Regions from separate parts of the Winogradskyella schleiferi genome, predicted to be linked through region 1. Evidence: riboswitches for the same ligand, from Rfam matches in the RefSeq annotation. Region 1 holds a riboswitch; the other holds the start of a gene.
What was found. A riboswitch is a leader RNA that binds a small molecule or an ion and turns the genes downstream of it on or off. The one in region 1 is predicted to bind S-adenosylmethionine.
Positions count from the first base shown of each region.

Region 2: another riboswitch for S-adenosylmethionine. It lies ahead of HM990_RS01210 (trans-sulfuration enzyme family protein); the one in region 1 lies ahead of HM990_RS16650 (O-acetylhomoserine aminocarboxypropyltransferase/cysteine synthase family protein).

Region 1 is NZ_CP053351.1:3,839,725-3,847,268, forward strand. Features, by position in the region: gene leuD (3-isopropylmalate dehydratase small subunit) at 1-573, opposite strand, end outside; gene leuC (3-isopropylmalate dehydratase large subunit) at 777-2,165, opposite strand; gene HM990_RS16640 (2-isopropylmalate synthase) at 2,220-3,395, opposite strand; gene HM990_RS16645 (hypothetical protein) at 3,540-5,090, shown strand; SAM riboswitch class I at 5,320-5,443, shown strand; gene HM990_RS16650 (O-acetylhomoserine aminocarboxypropyltransferase/cysteine synthase family protein) at 5,584-6,882, shown strand; gene HM990_RS16655 (alpha/beta fold hydrolase) at 6,991-7,544, shown strand, end outside.
Region 2 is NZ_CP053351.1:256,327-263,870, reverse strand. Features, by position in the region: gene HM990_RS01235 (CHAT domain-containing protein) at 1-439, opposite strand, end outside; gene HM990_RS01230 (FAD-dependent oxidoreductase) at 669-1,274, shown strand; gene HM990_RS01225 (S41 family peptidase) at 1,278-2,885, opposite strand; gene HM990_RS01220 (deoxycytidylate deaminase) at 2,911-3,339, opposite strand; gene HM990_RS01215 (HupE/UreJ family protein) at 3,436-4,032, opposite strand; SAM riboswitch class I at 4,169-4,292, shown strand; gene HM990_RS01210 (trans-sulfuration enzyme family protein) at 4,388-5,557, shown strand; gene HM990_RS01205 (homocysteine S-methyltransferase family protein) at 5,677-6,684, shown strand; gene metH (methionine synthase) at 6,707-7,544, shown strand, end outside.

The DNA.
Region 1 (7,544 bases):
TTCAAAAGCCTCAATTTGTTCTTTATTATTTACAAGATAATCAATATCATCGTAACCATTGATCATACAGGTCTTTTTATAGGCATCAATTTCGAAATTCTCAGATAATTCGGAATTCTTTACAGAAATCGTTTGTTTTTCGAGATCAACCACTAATTCTGTATTTGGATTGGACACTATTTGTTCAAATAAGTCACTTAGAAATTCTTTTGAAACCTGCACTGGTAACAAACCATTATTGAGCGCATTGCCTTTAAAAATGTCTGCAAAAAAACTAGACACCACGACTTTAAATCCAAAATCTGTAATGGCCCAAGCCGCATGTTCCCTACTCGATCCACAACCGAAATTATCGCCAGCAACTAAAATACTTCCCGAATATTTTGAATCGTTCAAAACGAAATCAGAATTAACGGTTCCATCTTTATGATATCTCCAGTCCCTAAAAACATTGTCACCAAATCCTTTTCTGTCCGTGGCTTTTAAAAAACGTGCTGGTATTATTTGGTCTGTATCCACATTCTCTATGTTTAGAGGAATGGCTCTAGATTGTAATTTTGTGAATTTTTCCATGATACTTCCTGCGCCTGCATGTCGGCAGACAGGAAAGCAGTTCCGAAAGTATTCGGAATCCACTGTCCTATTTTTAATTAAACTTTTTTATTCTTTTATTCATACCTATAAGGTTTAGATACTAAATCAAGTTCAGCACAGGCCTCGCAGCATATACGTTTAGCCTTCAAAAGTTGTTGAAACCTTTGAGGGCTAAACATTCTTTAATTCAATTGTTTAGTAATATCAACTATTTTTCCTTCTACCGCAGTTGCCGCAGCAACCAAAGGACTGGCTAATATTGTTCTGGATCCTTGGCCTTGGCGACCTTCAAAATTTCTATTTGAGGTAGAAACACAATATTCTCCTTCTGGAATCTTATCATCATTCATAGCCAAACATGCCGAACAACCTGGTTGACGCAACTCAAACCCTGCGTCATCAAACACCGTTTTTAAGCCTTCTTCTATAATTTGGGCTTCAACTTGCTTACTTCCTGGCACTAACCAAGCCGTAACATTTTCAGCCTTCTTTTTACCTTTTATGTAATTTGCTGCCACTCTAAAATCTTCAATTCTAGAATTGGTGCAACTTCCTATAAACACAAAATTAATGAGCTTATTGATTAAGCTTTCTCCAGCTTCAAAATTCATATAAGCCAATGATTTTTTAAATGATGGATTCTCATCAACCGGAATGTTTTCAGAAATTTTAATTCCCATTCCAGGATTCGTTCCGTAGGTAATCATCGGTTCTATATCCTCGGCATCAAAACTATATTCCTTATCAAATTGTGCGCCTTCATCCGTTGGCAAGGTTTTCCAATAGGCCACTTTCTTATCAAAATCGTCACCTTGCGGCGCAAATTTTCGTCCTTTTACGTATTCAAAAGTGGTGTCGTCTGGGGCAATCATGCCGCCTCGTGCTCCCATTTCAATACTCATATTACAAACCGTCATTCTACCTTCCATACTCATGTCCTCGAACACATTTCCTGCATATTCACAGAAATAACCTGTACCTGAATTGGTTCCTAGTTTTGAAATGATATAAAGAATGACATCTTTTGGTAACACACCATTCTTTAATTTCCCATTAACGGAAACTCTTAAGCTTTTTGGTTTTGTAAGCAACAAGCATTGGCTTGCAAAGACTTGTGCGACCTGACTTGTGCCAATGCCGAATGCAATGGTTCCGAAGGCACCATGTGTTGACGTGTGACTATCTCCACAGACCATGGTTAAGCCTGGTTGCGTCACTCCTAACTCAGGAGCCATCACATGGACAATTCCATTATATTTATGTCCTAACTCATATAATGTAATATTGTTTTTTTTACAGTTTTCAGAAAGTTGCTCTAACTGTTTTCTAGAAAGCGCATCTCTAATGGGCTGATCTTGATTTAAAGTTGGTGTATTATGATCTGCCGTTGCCACAATTTGGTCAGGCCTGAAAACAGGAATTCCGCGATCTTCCAATTCATTGAAAGCTTGCGGACTTGTAACTTCGTGTATTAAATGTTTATCAATATATAGAATCTGAGGCCCATTTTCTATGGTGCTGACCACGTGTGAATCCCAGACTTTATCGAATAGTGTTTTTTTTGTTGTCATATTTATTTTCCGCGAAAGCGGTAATCTCATTTTTACTAAAGGCTCGTTGATGAACTATGCAGAAATTATCTGTTCGTAAACCTTACTGGTTTCAATAATTTGATGGATATCGCTATCATTGATTTCTTTCTTTCTGTCCGCAAATCTTAAAAAGTTGGAATAGACATCATCTAGCTGAAGTTTTGTTAATTCGTAACCTACAATTTTAGCTCTGTATGCTAAAGCAGCTCTACCGCTTCTTGCGGTTAAAACAATTGCAGACTCAGTGACACCAACATCTTTAGGGTCAATAATTTCGTAAGTTTCACGATTTTTAATGACACCATCTTGATGAATCCCAGAACTATGCGCAAAAGCGTTAGACCCAACAATGGCTTTGTTTGGTTGCGTATAAATACCCATGCTATCCGAAACAAGTTGACTCATTCCATAAAGCAACGACGTATTAATATTGGTATCTAAATTAAGATAAGGATGTTGTTTTAATACCATTACCACTTCTTCCAAAGCTGTGTTACCAGCACGCTCACCAATACCGTTTATTGTGCATTCTATTTGCCTTGCACCATTTATCACGCCCTCAATAGAATTGGCCGTTGCCAAACCTAAATCATTATGGCAATGGCACGAAAGAATCGCTTTTTCAATACCTTTTACATTTTCTTTTAGGTATTTAATTTTTGCGCCGTATTCACTCGGTAAGCAATAACCTGTCGTATCTGGTATATTCAATACAGTTGCACCAGCTCTAATCGCCGCTTCGCAGACTCTTGCTAAATATTCGTTATCCGTTCTACCAGCATCTTCAGCATAGAATTCAACATCTTCAACAAAGGACTTTGCATATTTTACAGCAGCAAACGCACGCTCCAAAATATCCTCTTGAGTCGTTTTAAATTTATGGATAATGTGTGATTCTGAAGTTCCGATTCCAGTATGGATTCTTGGCTTTGCTGCATATTTCAACGCTTCTGCAGCCACTTTTATATCATTTCGAACTGATCGTGTCAATCCACAGACCGTTGCATTTTTTACAATTTTTGAAATCGCTTCAACCGATTCAAAATCACCAGGACTTGACACAGGGAAACCAGCTTCAATCACGTCGACACCAAGCACATCTAATTGTTCTGCGATAATAACTTTTTGCTCTTTATTAAGTTTGCAACCCGGAACTTGTTCACCATCACGTAAAGTTGTATCGAAGATTTGTATATTGTTATCAGACATATATCAAAATATATTTATAGTATTGTCTTACGAATTTATATTTTGAAATTGAATAATCTGTTTCCGATTGCATTGTTTTACGATGTTCAAAAGCAAAAAGAGTTACTATTTTATTGATTATCAACACAATAAATCTATTTTATATTGACAACTAAAGACCAAAAAGATAATTTATTTTCACTCGTAAAGTCCTTAACAAAGTCTGAAAAACGACAATTCAAACTTTATGTAGGGCGGCTTGGTGTGAATTCTGATTCAAAATTCATGAAACTTTTCAGTTTTTTAGATAAAGCAAAAGGCTATAATGAAGCGTCGATCATAAAAAGTGGTATTGTAAAAAAGCAGCAACTTGCCAATGTAAAAGCGCATTTGTACAAACAGATATTAATTAGTTTGAAATTGAATCCTTCGCATCAAAATGTGCGCTTACAAATTAGGGAACAACTCGATTTTGCTTCTATTCTATATCACAAAGGCTTATATAAACAAAGCTTAAAAATATTAGACAAAGCGAAGGAGTTAGCGATTTCGTATGAAGAAAAAAATTCAGCTTTTGAAATTGTAGAACTTGAAAAAGTAATTGAATCACAATACATAACGCGTAGCATCAGTACACGTGCCGATGAGTTGGCCATACAAGCTAAAGAACTAAGTTCACTCAATGTCATTGCTAGTAAACTCTCTAACTTATCCTTACAGTTATACAGTACCATTCTTAAAACGGGCTATGTAAAAAATGAACAAGAGAGCCAAATGGTCACTAAATATTTTGATGACCGTTTACCTAAAATTAACTTGGCTAAATTAGGGTTTCGTGAAAAGCTTTGGCTCTACAAAGCCAACTTATGGCAAAGTTTTTTACTTCAGGATTTTTTGAACTGCTATAAATACGCTTCAAAATGGGTGGATTTATTTCATCAAAATCCTAGCATGATCAACCTAAATCCGGTTTTTTATCTCAAAGGGAACAATTACCTATTGGAATCCTTATTTTTCATTGGAAACAAACAAAAATTTGTAAAGAAATTAGAGCATTTTAAAGCTACCGTAAACAATTCAAAATTCAATAAAGATGAAAATGTTTCAACCTTGGTGTTTCTTTATACCAATTTCCATAGCATTAATCAACACTTTATTGATGGTAGTTTTGAAGATGGACTGGCATTAATTCCACAAATTGAAAAAGAACTCATTCAATTCAAAGACCGAATTGATCCGCATCATAAAATGATTTTTTATTACAAATTTGCCAGTTTACATTTTGGCGCAGGAAACAATAAAGCTTGTATAAAATATTTAGACAAGATTATTTCCAACAAATCGCTTTCCATGCGAGAGGACTTACTCTGTTTTTCTAGAGTATTAAATCTTGTGGCTCATTATGAAGCTGGATTAGATTATCATTTAGAAACGCTTTTAAGAAGTACCTACAAGTTTTTGATAAAGATGAATGACTTGCATGAAGTGCAGAAAGAAATGATAAAATTTATTAGAGGACTTCAATATATTTACCCACACGATCTTAAAAATGCGTTTAAGGAACTTCATAAAACATTAAAAACATACGAAGACCATCCTTACGAACGCAGAGCATTCTTATATCTAGATATTATTTCTTGGTTGGAAAGCAAAATTGAAAACAAGCCTGTTGGCGAAATAATTAAAGCCAAATATTTGGCAAAAAATCCTTCTTAATTAGCGGAATTTCATAAAAAACCCATAAAAAGTCATAATAAATTTGGAATTCTAACTTTTGTGTTGCAATATTTGTATTCACAAAGTTCAAACACTTACTGAAAAAAGAATAACTTTTAAAAATAAAGTTCAAGGCGCAAAAAATTTATAAACCGCAGTTTGCATATGCAAATGAAGATTTAAAAATTTTGAAGTAACGCAGAAATTTGCTTTTAAAATTGTTCTTAAAATGTTATCAAGAAAGGCGGAGAGATAGACTCGACGAAGCCTTAGCAACCCTTAGATTTACTATGAAGGTGCTAAATTCTACTTGAAAGTGCAAGTCATTTTTTGCATATTCGGATAGATAACTCAAGACTAATTACCCATCTGTAATTAGCATTTTCTTTATAACATTTTTCTAGTATAAACGCCATTAATTGGTGTTTCCATTCATGGAATTTTATTTCATCATTGGTTTGACTTAATTATTATTAACTCAAAAACAAGAAAAATGAGTACACAAAAATTCGCAACACAAGCGTTGCACGCAGGACACGACGTTAGTCAAACAGGAGGAACAAGAGCTGTTCCTATTTACCAAACTACATCTTATGTTTTCGATAATTCGGATGATGCTGCAGGGCGATTCAATCTATCGGTTCCTGGATTTATTTACACACGATTAAATAATCCAACAAACGATATTCTAGAGCAACGATTGGCAGCATTGGAAGGCGGCATTGCCGCTGTTGCAACAGCTTCCGGAACCGCAGCCATCTCAACGACATTACTAACACTTTTACGTGCTGGAGACCATATTGTGGCATCTAGTAGTTTGTATGGAGGAACGTACAACTTATTAAGCGTTACACTACCAAGACATGGTATTACAACGACGTTTGTAGACGCCTCTGACCCAGAAAATTTTGAGAAAGCCGCTCAGGAAAACACAAGAGCCATTTTTGTTGAATCTTTAGGAAACCCTAAACTCGATGTTTTAGATTTAGAGGCGATTTCAAAAGCAGCAAAAGCACATAAAGTACCTTTAATTGTTGACAATACAGTGGCAACGCCTTCGCTTTTAAATCCAATTGAATATGGCGCCAATATTGTCATTCATTCGTTGACCAAGTATATCAATGGTAACGGAACGTCCTTAGGTGGAATTATTATTGACGCTGGAACTTTTGATTGGACTAACGGTAAATTCCCGGAATTCACAGAACCTTCTGCAGGTTACCATGGCTTAGTATATAGTGAAGTCATTGGTCCTGCTGCCTTTATTGCAAAAATCAGAATTGAAGGCTTGCGTGATTATGGTGGTGCATTGAGCCCGTTTAATGCATTTCAAATTATTCAAGGCTTGGAGACTTTAGAATTACGTATTCAAAAACATAGTGAAAACGCATTGGAATTAGCAAAATGGTTACAAGCACAATCCGAAGTGAAATGGGTCAATTATCCTGGTCTAGAATCTAGCAAATATAATTCCCTTGCCAAGAAGTACTTGCCAAAAGGACAAAGTGGTATCGTTACCTTTGGATATGAAGGCGGTTACGAAGCCGCAAAAACCATCGCAGATACCACCAAAATATTTTCTCTATTAGCCAATATTGGTGATACAAAATCATTAATTATTCATCCTGCAAGTACGACGCATCAACAATTAAGTGATGAAGCACAAGAAACGACTGGCGTGACTAAGGATTTAATTAGACTATCTGTTGGACTAGAGAATATTGAGGACTTAAAAGCAGACTTAAAAGAAGCATTTGCGGCTGTAAAAGAGAAGCAAGCACTTCAAAATTAGTCTTTACAAACACAGTTGATGTTAAAAAAACAGATATCTCTTTCATAGAGGTATCTGTTTAATCGCTTAAAAATTTAAAAGGATTCCCATTGTCATGGGAGCTAAGAGATGGGAAAATTAAATTATATATATCTATCAGATTTTAATACCGAATCCGGAAAGGCTTATGCTATAAATCTATCTTACCAAACATTTGGAAAGGCGCTACATGAAGCTCCTATTGTTTTGGTAAATCATGCCCTTACCGCTAATTCTAATGTGATTGGAGAACATGGTTGGTGGAATGATTTAATTGGAGCAAACAAATGTATAGACACCAATTCATATAGCATTTTAGCATTCAATATTCCTGGAAATGGCTACGACACTAATGCCGAAAACTTAATCGAAAACTACAAAGATTTCACGGCTCGCGATATCGCTAAATTGTTTGCCTTGGGATTAGAGCAATTAAATATAGAACAGCTTTTTGCGGTTATTGGTGGTTCTGTAGGAGGTGGTATTGCATGGGAATTGGCTGCATTAAAACCTCAACTTATAGAACATTTAATTCCAATAGCAACCGATTGGAAATCTACGGATTGGTTGATTGCTAATTGCCATATTCAAGATGCAATTCTCAATCATTCAAGTGATCCACTGGCAGATGCTAGAATGCATGC
Region 2 (7,544 bases), 980 kb from region 1:
TCTGAAACATTGCTACGGATTCATTTAACTTACCGATCTGCTTATATGTTGCACCCGCGTTTTGTAATGTTTCCAATAGCATCAACGAATCAATTGCAGAACTCTTGTAGTGATTTTCTAAAGATTGAGTTATAAAGTAATCACTGTCGTCAATATTATTAGTTTGACTTGAAGCTTTATATAATCGATTATATATTCTGTATAACCGATCTGGATTTGTACTAAATTTCTTTAATTCCTCAATTTGACTTTTCAAATTATTATAAGCCTCCTCCTTTAAATCTTTGTCTTCAATTATGGATTCGTTTTGAGAAATATTTCTTAATAACTCTAAATATGGGATAGTGTCTTTTGTTGTAACACTTGCAATTTCAACAGCCTTGTCTCTACAATCTAAAACCTGCCTAAATTGAGAGAGTAATGCTAATGAATCAGCCATCTTAGTATAATCCTCCCATGAATTTTGCGCAGACATTGAAATAATACTAGATAGTGTAACTATTAAAATACATATATGCTTCATAAATAATTATAGAATAATTAGCTAAATTTAAGATTTATAAGCCAAATGAACAATCTGCTATGGCTATTGAATAAAAAACAGGCACTTTTTACTAAGTAATTTCATGTCCGGCAATTAGCTTAATTTTGTTATAAAAATAATAAACATGTTTAATACATTAATTATTGGAGCTGGTGCAGCTGGCTTATCTTGTGCTTTGGTTTTAGGTTCTGCAAAAAACAAGCCTTTTGCGGAAGGTAAAACCATTGGCATTATTGCCCATCAAAAAACATCACATCTTCAAAATGCTTTATTTAATAATGTTTTAGGGTTACAACCTGGCACTTTGGGTTCTGATATTTTGGAGGATGGAAAAACACAACTAGCTAATCTTTATCCTCATATTTTTCAATTTGAAAAAGAAAAGGTAACTGCTATTGCAAAAGTTAGCGAAGGATTTATTGTAACCACTAATAAAAATAGATACCATTCTAAAATCGTCGTAATTGCTGTCGGATATACGAGTTTAATGACCATAAAAGGCTTGGAAAATTATATAGAGCCACACCCAAGGGCTACAATTGAAAAAGATAGAATTTGGTTGAAAAACAAAGATCATCTTATTGAAGAAAATCTTTATGTCGCTGGAACATTAGCGGGTTGGCGCAGTCAATTTTCAATGGCTTGTGGTAGCGGATCGCATGTGGCAACAGATATTTTAACGCTTTGGAATGATGGGAAACATACTAAAGTGCACGATAAGATTATATAAATCTTACTCCTTAAAACTAGGATATTCTGTACTTAAAAGAATCACTTCCTGTACCATAATATCTTCCTTATTTATAATTTCTTCAAAGGCATTATCGTCAAATAACTGAAGTGCAAGGGTTGCTTTTATCAGAAGCCTGATCTCATCATTATAGGCAACGAAAGTAATGTTGGTGCGTTCTTGCTTATTTATATAGTCCTGAAAACGTACAACGATATCTTCACTAACTTCAAAATTATTAATGAAATCGTATTTAGTGACATTCTCATAGATGCTTCTATTTTTATCTAATTCTTCAAACACAAAATAGCCAAAATGACCTCTTCGTCTTAAATAATTTATCGTTTCATTATCAAACAAGCGATCCACCGGCACAAAAACATCTGGAATGATGCCACCTCCTCCATAGACTACTTTTCCTTTTGGTGTTGTAAATTTTAAGGAATCATCTACCACTATACTTTCTTCATCTGCCAATTCCCCAGTTCTTAAACGTTTGTAATAATCATTGTAATAATTATCGCTATCACCATTGACATAAGGCCGTTGAATGGAACGACCTGTTGGTGTATAATATCTAGAAACCGTAAGTCGGACTGCGCTACCATCGCCTAATGCCATTTCGCGCTGCACCAATCCTTTGCCATAGGAACGTCTCCCGACTATAATACCTTTGTCATTATCCTGAAGTGCACCTGCAATAACTTCACTAGCCGATGCCGAATTTTCATTAATCAGAATATAAATTTCGCCTTCTTCGAAATCACCACGCCTTGTTGCATAAGTCCGTTCTTCCTTTCCCTTTTTATCTCTTGTAAATAAAATGAGCTTATCATCTTCTAAAAATTCGTCTGCAATTTGCTCTGCAATACCTAAAAATCCTCCAGGATTACCCCTTAAATCTAAAGCTAATTTTGTCGCTCCTAAATCTTTCAGTTCATCCAGAGCATCCTTAAATTCCATAAAAGTAGATTCCGCAAAACGGTTCATTTTAATGTATCCCAAATCGTCGGTTAACATATATGCAGCATCAACACTTTTAATCGGAATCTCTTTTCGCTTTACATCAAACTCCAATAATTCGTCTTCGCCTTTTCTAAAAACGGTCAGTTTTACGGTACTATTCTTTTTACCTCTGAGTTTTTTACCTAATAAATCGTTATCAATTTTGCGGCCATAAAGTGTATCTCCATCTGCATAGAGAATACGGTCACCACTCATAATTCCTGCACGTTCACTTGGACCTCCTTCTGTCGGTTTTACAACAGCAATACTATCTTTATAAGGATAGAAATTCACACCAATACCCACAAAATTACCTTTCATGTTTTCAGTAATTCGCTCTAAATCTTCCTTTGGAATGTATGATGAATGTGGATCGAGATTATTTAAAATTCCGTTAACCGTAACATCAACAATACTATCGGTATTTACATCTTCTACGTATTCGTAATCGATATAATCTATTAAACGGTTGAGTTTATCTTTTTTGCTGTTGGTAGAAAAAAGGTTGTCTGAAGTATCTGTAAAATTTAATCGTCCACCAATAATAACACCTGCTGCAATCGCAAGTCCTATAATTAGCGGTATGTATTTGTTTTTTGTTGCCATATTATTTCCCATGAAAATGGGAATCTCAATCTATATCTTCAATTAATTCTAATTCTATGCCTGCTCTTTCCAAAAATTGTAAACCAGAATCATCTTTATAACCTTGCTGATAGACTACTCTTACAATTCCTGCCTGATGAATTAATTTACTACATTCTTTACATGGTGACAGCGTAATATATAACGTCGCACCTCTACAAGATTGTGTTGAGGATGCTACTTTTAATATCGCATTAGCTTCAGCATGTAACACGTACCATTTGGTATAGCCTTCGTCATCCTCACAGTAATTCTCAAAACCTGTTGGTGTACCATTGTAGCCATCAGAAATTATCATTCTATCCTTTACAATAAGTGCGCCAACTTGTTTGCGTTTGCAATGGGATAATTTTCCCCATTCTTTGGCAATGCGTAGGTAAGCTTTATCGTAACGTAATTGTTTTGTGTGTGGCATTAATTCTTATTCTAATACAAATGTACTTAGTAGTAACGAATATAAACGCTTCGTATTTTATAACCAATTTACTAGCCGTTAAAGTTTTACCAAACTTTAGCTATTACTTAGCAAATCACTTCCTAAAATCATGGGAATAACTAAACCAATCACAATAGATGAACATACCATAACCCAATCGCGACGGGAAACTCTAAAAATCGTTTGGCATAGAAAACCAATAAACAAAACGATAAATACAATGATAACTTGGGCTATTTCAATACCTAGAGCAAATTCAATCAATAGTTCCAATTTATTTTGAGACTGACCGGCAAACATTTTAAATTCCCTCGCAAAACCCAACCCATGAACGAGCCCAAAAAACAAGGTTGCAAAAAACAACAGACCTACTTTATTACTATGCGTTTTTCTACTCGCCGTAAATAAATTATAAATAGCTGCCACTAAAATGGTAATTGGAATAAGAAACTCCACCAGTTTACTATTGACCGTTACAATACCGTAAGAGGCTAAAATTAAGGATAATGTATGCCCTAAAGTAAACATGGTAATGAGTAAAAGCACACGTTTCCATCCTTTAAAAACATAAGGCACAGCTAAAACCATTAGGAAAAGCACATGGTCGTAGCCGTTGATATCTAAAACATGGTTCATGCCATATTGAACATTAAACCAGAAATTATCTAACATAATTAATTCATTTGGGATGCTTCAAAGTTACGATTAAAAGACTATACGCCTCTGTTAAAATAAAGTGAATAAAATTTGCGTATTACTGATTTCTTTCGGAATATTGTACTTCACAAAGTTCAAATAAAGTATTGAAATGTTATCAAGAAAGGCAGAGGGATTAGACCCAATGAAGCCTTAGCAACCCTTAAACTTATTAAGAAGGTGCTAAATTCTACGTAATTACCGATTCATTTATCGTGTGATTAGATAGATAACCCAACGTAATTACGATCTGTAATTCAAATTCTTTTTAGCATTTTACTATAAACTATATCCTCAAGGATTTGGTATTTTGATTTGTTAAAAAATAGAAATGAGCTCAAAACACATTGAAACACAAGCCATACGAACGCAAATAGAACGTACGGAATTTTTAGAACATTCTAGTCCGTTATATCTAACGTCGAGTTATGTTTTTGAAGATGCTGAGGATATGCGCGCTTCTTTTGCAGATGAAAAAGAACGCAACATTTACAGTCGGTATTCCAATCCAAATACGTCCGAATTTGTAGAAAAAGTATGTTTAATGGAAGGTGCCGAACGTGGCTATGCCTTTGCTTCTGGGATGTCAGCAGTGTTTTCAACATTTGCGGCTTTATTGGATTCCGAAGACCATATCGTATCTTGTCGAAGTATTTTTGGCTCAACTCAAACCTTGTTCAATAATATTTTACCGAAGTGGCATATTTCTACTAGCTATTTCAAAATTGATGAATTAGATAACCTCGAAAGTCTCATTCAGCCCAACACCAAATGCATTTATGCAGAGAGCCCAACAAATCCAGCTGTTGATATTTTAGACTTAAAACGATTGGGCGACATCGCAAAAAAACACAATCTTTTATTTATAATTGACAATTGTTTTGCCACACCCTATTTACAACAGCCCATTAAATTTGGGGCTGACTTAGTGATTCATTCTGCAACGAAATTAATGGACGGCCAAGGACGGGTTTTAGGAGGTGTAACGGTTGGCTCAGCCGATTTAATTCAGAAAATCTATTTGTTTTCCAGAAATACTGGTCCTGCATTATCACCGTTTAATGCATGGGTGTTATCAAAAAGTTTGGAAACCTTACCCGTTAGAATCGATAGACATTGTGATAGTGCATTAAAAGTGGCCGAATTTTTAGAATCTCATGATAACGTGAATTTTGTAAAATATCCATTTTTAAAAACGCATCCACAATACGATTTAGCCAAACAACAAATGAAGTTAGGCGGAAGCATTGTGGCTTTTGAAGTTAAAGGAGGTATTGAAGCTGGTCGAAAATTTTTAAATTCTATAAAGCTGTTATCACTATCCGCAAATTTAGGCGATACCAGAAGTATAGTGACGCATCCAGCATCTACGACACACGCTAAAATACCAGAAGATGTGCGTTTAGAAACTGGAATTACTGGAGGATTGATCAGGGTTTCTGTTGGATTAGAACATCCTGAAGATATTATTAACGATTTAAAACAAGCCTTAGAAAAATGAAATTAAACTAAACATTTAAATGTTTGGATTGTCCTCTTGAGGTTAATGAGAAACAAAATATATTTTGTTTAGAAATTACCGAGCGTAGCTCATTAGGGGTGTTTTAAAAACAAAAAACTATGAGCAAAATAAAAGAAGAATTACAAAAACGAATCTTAGTCCTTGATGGCGCTATGGGAACCATGCTTCAGCAATATAATTTCACTGAAGAAGATTTTAGAGGCGAACGTTTTAAAGATTATCCTTCCTCCTTAAAAGGAAACAACGATTTATTGTCCTTAACGCAGCCCAAAGCCATTGCAGAAATCCATGCTAAATATTTTGAAGCTGGAGCAGATATCGTGGAAACCAATACATTTTCAGGAACCACAATCGCCATGGCAGATTACGACATGGAAGATTTGGTTTATGAATTGAATTTTGAATCGGCTAAGATCGCTAAACAAGTTGCCGATAAATTCACAAAAGCTAATCCCAATAAACCTCGCTTTGTAGCAGGAAGTATTGGCCCAACCAATAAAACCGCTAGTTTATCGCCAGACGTCAATCGACCAGAATATAGAGCAATAACGTTTAACGAATTACGAATGGCCTACAAGCAACAAGTCGAAGCATTAATTGATGGTGGTGTAGATATTCTTTTAGTGGAAACCATTTTTGATACACTCAATGCAAAAGCTGCGTTATTTGCCATTGAAGAAGTTAAGGAAGATCGAAACATCGATATTCCGATTATGGTTTCGGGAACGATTACCGACGCTTCGGGAAGAACCTTATCTGGACAAACGGTTGAAGCTTTTTTAACGTCAATTTCGCATATTCCGTTATTAAGTGTTGGTTTTAATTGCGCTCTTGGTGCTCAACAATTGAAACCTTATTTACAGCGTTTATCTAATGAAACTGAATTTTATACCTCAGCACATCCAAATGCAGGTCTACCAAATGCATTTGGGGAATACGATGAATCACCAAAACAAATGCAACACTATATTGAAGACTATTTAAAGGACGGTATCATTAATATCATTGGTGGTTGTTGTGGCACGAGTCCAGCGCATATCAAAGCGATTGCTGATGTGGCGAAAAATTACAAACCAAGAATCCCATCCCTAATCCCTTCCCTATAGGAAGGGACTAAAAATGTTATAAATGAAACGAAATTCAACTCATGAAACGAAAAAAGCCTCTTCCCTTGGGGAAGAGGTTGGAGATGGGAAATATTTAACACTTTCCGGACTTGAACCTTTAGTGGTAACACCAGAAAGTAACTTTATCAATGTTGGAGAACGTACCAATGTAACTGGTTCACGTAAATTTTTACGCTTGATAAAAGAGGAAAAGTACGACGAAGCCTTAGAAGTTGCAAGAGACCAAGTCGATGGTGGTGCACAGATTTTAGATGTCAATATGGACGAAGGTATGCTCGATGGCGTCCATGCCATGACCACATTCCTAAATCTTATTGCCTCAGAACCAGATATATCTCGAATCCCATTAATGATCGATAGTTCAAAATGGGAAATCATTGAAGCCGGACTGCAAGTTGCACAAGGAAAATGTGTGGTTAATTCCATAAGTTTAAAAGAGGGCGAAGCCGAATTTAAGCATCAAGCTAAATTGGTTAAACGCTATGGTGCAGCCGTTATTGTTATGGCTTTTGATGAAGATGGTCAAGCAGATAATTATGACAGGCGTATAGAAATCTGCAAACGTTCCTATCATATTTTAGTTAACGAACTCAACTTCCCTCCACAGGATATCATTTTCGATCCCAATATTTTTCCCGTAGCCACAGGCATGGATGAACATCGTAGAAATGCCATCGACTTTTTTGAAGCTACCAAATGGATTCGTGAAAATTTGCCTTATGCCAACGTTTCAGGTGGTGTGAGTAATGTGTCGTTTTCTTTTAGAGGTAATAATGTGGTGCGTGAAGCCATGCACTCATCGTTTTTATATCATGCCATAAAAAATGGTATGAACATGG